DNA from 2 places in the uncultured Rummeliibacillus sp. genome. Region 1 is predicted to be linked to the other one. Evidence: riboswitches for the same ligand, from Rfam matches in the RefSeq annotation. Region 1 holds a riboswitch; the other holds the start of a gene.

Region 1 (3,196 bases):
TTTCTCTGAATTTAATGTATATTTTCTTTGATATCCACGTGGCGTAATCATTTTATTGTCATAAAGAAATGTAGAAGAATTCCCTATAATAACCGTCGTCAGCATACCGATATCATGGTCAAGCATCTCTCCAAGATTTGTTATGATTATATGTTGACGTTCACGATAAGCGCTTTTTACCAGTCCAACCGGCGTTTCAGGTGATCTGTATCGTAGAAGAATATTCTGAGCTTCAACAATTTGACGCGTTCTTCTTCCGCTACGTGGATTGTAAAGAGCTATAACAAAATCTGCCATGGCTGCAGCTTCTACTCTTTTTGCGATTAAATTCCAAGGTGTTAAATGGTCACTTAAACTGATCGTGCAAGAATCATGCATAATGGGGGCACCTAAAAGTGAACCACATGAATTTATTGCTGAAATACCAGGAATTATTTCGACTGGAATTCCAGTAGCTTCCGTCCAACCTTTTTCTATTAATACTTCATAAACTAGCCCAGCCATACCATATACCCCGGAATCCCCACTTGAAATAACAGCTACTGTTTTCCCTAATTCTGCTTGTCGAACAGCTTCTTGTGCTCTTGAAACTTCTTCTGTCATACCTGTGCTAATTACTGCAGTTTCATCGGTTATTAAATCTTGGATCAGTTCAACATAAGTTTTATAACCAATGATAAAATCACTTTCTTGAAGTGCTTCAACTGCCCTTGCTGTAATATGCTTAAAATCACCAGGTCCAAAACCAACAACATATAGTTTTCCTTGTTTAGCCATGTGAACCTCTCCTTATCATTATTTTTTCTTGTCAATACCGGTTATGGAAGCAACTTTCGAATTCAAAATCATTTTTCCATCTTTCATATTGTAGATTGCGTGTTGATTGTTTTCCTGCGTTATACAATTCCTTACAATTTCGCGTGCAATTTCTGTGTTAGATGCTTTATACCAACTACCTTGTGGATAAGCTATAACAATACATGCATCTTTACACCGACCATTACACCGAGTTCTAGTTGTATGAATTTGTTCATCCAAATCTAGTAACGCAATTTCATCCCGAATTGCTAATGTAATATCCTCTGCCCCCTTTCTCATACATGAACTTCCATTACAAATGAATACATGACTTTTCATACCAGCCAAATTCCAAGTTGTCATATCCAACCTCCGATTTCCAAAAAATTTAATAGAGAAAAAAGCAAATAAAAAAACCTTAATTCCAAGAATCAAGGTTTAAAAACTAGATAATTCAGAAAATAGCCAAATATGTATGCCATTCTGCTTCTATAGTCTTTACCTTTCCCTCCGAAAAGTATCGTACTTCGTTTTAAAAGCAGGTTTCCTGGCTCACATTTCACTTTACTCTGATCTCTTCCCAGTCTTTATGACCAGTGAGTTCTATCATTTCATCCATGTATACAGTAGCGGGGGCTGCATCGGCTTTTAACCGATTTCCCTATTATCTCTTACTAATCTAATAAGAGCACTTTTAAAAAAGTATATAGTTGAATCAAACTAACAAATCGATTTTACGAATGATTAATTGATTCAATTTTTTTGTATAAAAATTCAACTGAATTAATCATATACTATTTTTTGCCGTTTTAAAATATGTTTTTTATTGATGAAGAAATTAAACAATAAGGAGAAATAGTAATTTTGTTAATATTTTCTACAAAAACAAATCAATTAACTGTTATAAAACATTCTTATTGTTTTATGAATTTCTGTATAACAAAAAATGTAGAATTGGAAATTTAATCATGATATACTATTTTCGTAATCTATCAATTCAATAAACTTTATGGTGCTAAATTTTTCATTTAGCTGAAAAGGGAAGTTTGTGTAAATCAAACGCGGTCCCGCCACTGTAAAGATGAGTTATGCTTTGTGATACCACTGTCAATGATGGGAAGGTGAAAGCATAACGGTGAATCTGAGCCAGGAGACCTGCCATAAAGTGTGAATTAGTTTCAACCTACGAGGATAGGTGTGAGAATAGATATGCTTTCAACAAGCATTTTTTTACTATTCATCAACACTTCTTTTGTCGTAAGAAGTGTTTTTTTTATTGTCCTTTTAGGCTCTAATTGGAGGTGTACCTGTAACAAGTTAAAAAAATAATAATCGTCTGAAAGGATTGGAAAAATTGAGAAAATTATTAAATTGGAAGCTTTTATACTTCCTAGCTGCCATAATGATCGTCCCAAAACCTGCTTTTGCAATGCATATTATGGAGGGGTTTTTACCTGTTGAATGGGCCATTTTCTGGTGGGCAATCACAATCCCATTTTTAGTAATTGGTTTTCGTTCAGTTCGCAAAACAATCATTGAACATCCAGAAACAAAAATGATGTTAGGTTTGTCCGGAGCATTTGCATTTGTACTATCCGCATTGAAAATACCATCTGTAACAGGTAGTTGCTCACATCCAACAGGTGTAGGTCTCGGTACTGTATTATTCGGTCCTTTTGCTATGAGTATTGTGGGCTTTATCGTTCTTTTGTTCCAAGCATTATTGTTAGCACATGGTGGACTGACTACATTAGGCGCTAATGCATTTTCAATGGCTATTGTAGGACCACTTATTTCATATGGTGTTTTTAAAGGTTCTACAAAAATGGGATTATCATTTTCATGGGCAGTATTTTTAGCAGCTACACTAGGCGATTTAGGTACTTATGTCGTTACATCCATTCAATTAGCACTTGCTTTCCCATCAGAAGTTGGTGGATTCGTTGCATCATTCACTAAATTCAGTGGAATTTTCGCTATAACTCAAATTCCTTTAGCGATTAGTGAAGGGATTCTTACAGTTGTTATTATGAACTTCTTACAAAAATACAATCTTGCAGAATTAAAAGCACTAAAAGTTTTTAAGAAAGGTGCTGAACAACGATGAAAAAGAATATTCTGTTAATCGTGCTAGTTATCCTTATGGCTGTTTTTCCATTATTTTTACAAAAAGGTGCTGAATTTGGAGGATCTGATGATCAAGCTGAAGCAGCCATCACCCAAATTGATAAATCGTACAAACCATGGTTTTCAAGTATTTGGGAACCACCAAGTGGCGAGATTGAAAGTCTATTATTCTCTTTGCAAGCTGCTATAGGTGCAGCGTTTATCGGTTACTTTATCGGATTTGCGCGTGGTAAGGCAAAAAAAGATAACAAAAAAGAAGGAAAAGGAAAGC
Region 2 (3,196 bases), on a different contig from region 1:
TATCATGTTTCTGGCTTCAAATACACTTACACGTATGACGATACAACAAAAGCCGGAAAAGTAGTCGATATTATTTTGCCAGACGGCAGTAAAATTGACCCAACAAAAGAATACACAGTTGTCGTAAACAACTATATGTATGGTAATATCGATACTAGTTTTGGTGCACTTTCTAAAGACATGGAAGTTGGACCAACTGACTTAGATGCAACAGTTGAATTTGTAAAAACATTATCTTCTCCATTCGAGTATAAAGTGGAAGGAAGAATTCAACGAGTAAATTAATATTTTAGATTAAGAGATTTAAAGGCCGAGGCTGTTCCATTACGGGATAGCCTTTTTTGCAACAATATGTATTTCAATGCGTCTTTCAATCCTGTTGAATTAGAAAAGCTGCCTTGTTCTATACAAAGGCAGCTTTCAGGCATTCAATGCTAATCACGAGATGAAATTTTATATTTCCATCCCTACTTCTTCAAAGGTTGGCATGTTTTTCATCATGCTGCATGCTGCATCGATGATTGGAAAAGCTAATGCTGCTCCAGAACCTTCACCTAGACACATATCCATTTTGAGCATTGGTTCTTTGCCTAGTAGTTCACTAGCTTTTTTACCACCTGGCTCATCTGTTGCGTGAGATGTGATGAGATAATCCTTCACTTTCGGTTCAATCGTTGTGGCGATAAGTGCGGAAGCTGTTGAAATATAGCCATCAACGACTACTGGTACTCGATTGGCAGCTGCTGCAAGCATAACCCCTGCCATACCACCAATTTCTAATCCTCCAACTTTTGCTAGTATATCGATTGCATCAGTTGAATCTGGTTGATTTGTTGCAATGGCATTTCGAATCACTTCTATTTTACGGGCTAAACCGCCATGTCCGAGACCTGCCCCTCTACCTGTAATTTCTTTTGGATCACAACCCGCCAATACCGATAATATAGCAGTACTTGGTGTTGTATTACTAATACCCATTTCACCTGTTCCTAACAAATTCACCCCATTTTGAATTTCTGCATTGGCAATTTCAATCCCTACTTCTAATGATTGAATGGCTTCTTCTTTTGTCATAGCTGGCCCTTTTGTAAAATTGGCAGTACCTCTTCTAATTTTACGATTAATCACGCCAGCATCAGTCGGAATATCCACTTTTACACCAACGTCAACAGTGACAATTTTTGCGTTTGAAACTTTTGCAATAGTCCCTACCCCTGTGATTCCTTTTGCAATATTAAGAGTTTGCGCAAATGTTACTTCTTGTGGATTACTTGTAACGCCTTCTTCGTAAACACCGTGATCTGCAGCCATTACAATAATCGCTTTTTGATCAATCGCTGGGAAAAGTTCTCCTGTAATCCCTGATAATTGTATAGCTAGACTTTCTAATTTGCCAAGACTATTAGGTGGTTTAATCAAATTATCCACTCTTTGTCTTGCCTTTGCCATCATTTCTCCATCAAGGTCTTTAATTTTCCCAACAGTTTGTTTTAGTAAGTTCATTTTTCATCTCTCCCGAATAAAATTAAAAGCCTGCAGTTTATTTGTATTACAAATAAACCGCAGACTTTTCCATCATCTGTGTCAACAAGTATCAAGGCAGGTCTCCTGGCTCAGGGTCTACATTTGAATAGGCCTTCCCAGACATTGTCCAGTGGCATTTTCGTTCAAACTTTCCTCTACAGTGGTGGGTCCGCTGAAGATTTTCACTTCATTCCCTATTCTCCTTTTGTAAAAGGCACCTTGTACTTTTATTGAATTTTCTATCATTATGATACTCGTAGAATGTTTGTAAATCAATATTTTTTAGAAAATATTATGTTATCCGAGTTATAATTTATTAGTTTTTTTCACAAGGCTTGAAATATATTATGTCTGCAACTTTTATAGCTCTTCCACTAACTGATTTGTTGAGATGGTCGTTGAACATCTTTCGGCTGCATATCGAATTGCCATTTGGTGATCTTCTCTTGTGAAATCTGCAACAGCATCTTTTACAAAGAATGGTTTTATATCATACATAAAAGCATCTGCTGCTGTTAGTAAACAGCCAATATGTGCATATACCCCACAGATAATAAGCTGATCTCTTCCCCAAGTTTTCATCAAATCTTGTAATTCACTTTTTTTGAATGCACTATAACGCCATTTAGTTAACACCATATCATTATCACTTGGAGAAAGTTGAGAAATAATAGCTGTTTGTTCTTTCTTTTCTTCAAGACCGGTGCCCCAAAAATCCGTTAGAAGTGCACGATCTTCAGCCTTTTGGTTTCCAGGTTGAGCAGTGTAAATAATCGGTATTTTTAGTGATTCACATTTTTCTTTTATTTTTTTAATATTTGCAATTAACTCAGGTATAGGTGATTGCTGTTGATCATAATAGTTAAGAAAGTATTGTTGCATATCATGTATAAGTAAAACTGCCTTGTCAGCTTGTGGTTTCCAGTGAACTTTATTTTCTATATCAGATTTCGGCATTTCATATGATTTAATCTTTGGTATTGACAATATAAACACTCCCCTATATATAGATAAATTTCTAGATTCAAACCATGACTATTAAATTTCTTCCTTTTGTATCCCCATTGCATGTAGCATCGTTTGGAATTTTGCTCCCGTTTCATTCTTTTCATCTTGTGGTACTGAGGACTCAACAATTCCAGCTCCAGCATAAACTGTGATATGTTGTTCTTTTACTTGGGCACAACGTATTGTGACTATCCATTCACCATCACCACTAGCCTCCATATATCCTACAATCCCAGTGAAAAAGCTACGATCAAATGGCTCAATATCTTGAATCAATTGAAAAGCTTCTCTTCTTGGTTCTCCACAAACCGCTGGTGTTGGATGAAGAGCACTTGCTAGAGTTAATGAAGAAATTTGTGGATTTAAAAGTTCTCCAGAAATGACTGTTGATAGGTGAATCATTGAATCCGTATATAAAATGGAAGGATGATTTGGTACTTCTATTGTTTTAAAGAAAGGTTTTAATTCTCTACATACCATATCAACTACTACTTTATGTTCATGCAAATCTTTCTCTGAATTTAATAAGCTCTCAGCTAATTTTTGATCTTGTTCTTTGTTATGTGTTCTTTTTCTAGATCCCGCTAGAGGATTAGCGATTACGGTATTGCCACTTTTGCGTATTAGAAGCTCTGGACTAGCCCCTACAAGTGTAGCTACCTCT

What was found. Region 1 has a riboswitch for cobalamin ahead of Q0977_RS03695 (ferredoxin). Riboswitches for the same ligand answer to the same signal wherever they lie in the genome.
Region 2: linked by a shared signal. The riboswitch ahead of cobT (nicotinate-nucleotide--dimethylbenzimidazole phosphoribosyltransferase) and the one ahead of Q0977_RS03695 (ferredoxin) in region 1 are both predicted to bind cobalamin.

Annotation. Positions count from the first base shown of each region.
Region 1 covers NZ_CAKQBI010000003.1:182,327-185,522, forward strand. The annotation lists gene cobJ (precorrin-3B C(17)-methyltransferase) at 1-777, opposite strand, end outside; gene Q0977_RS03695 (ferredoxin) at 796-1,161, opposite strand; cobalamin riboswitch at 1,318-1,509, opposite strand; cobalamin riboswitch at 1,792-1,976, shown strand; gene Q0977_RS03700 (energy-coupling factor ABC transporter permease) at 2,201-2,905, shown strand; gene Q0977_RS03705 (energy-coupling factor ABC transporter substrate-binding protein) at 2,902-3,196, shown strand, end outside.
Region 2 covers NZ_CAKQBI010000020.1:16,197-19,392, forward strand. The annotation lists gene Q0977_RS12520 (bifunctional 2',3'-cyclic-nucleotide 2'-phosphodiesterase/3'-nucleotidase) at 1-285, shown strand, start outside; gene cobT (nicotinate-nucleotide--dimethylbenzimidazole phosphoribosyltransferase) at 454-1,503, opposite strand; cobalamin riboswitch at 1,581-1,761, opposite strand; gene Q0977_RS12530 (isochorismatase family protein) at 1,885-2,520, opposite strand; gene Q0977_RS12535 (isochorismate synthase) at 2,563-3,196, opposite strand, start outside.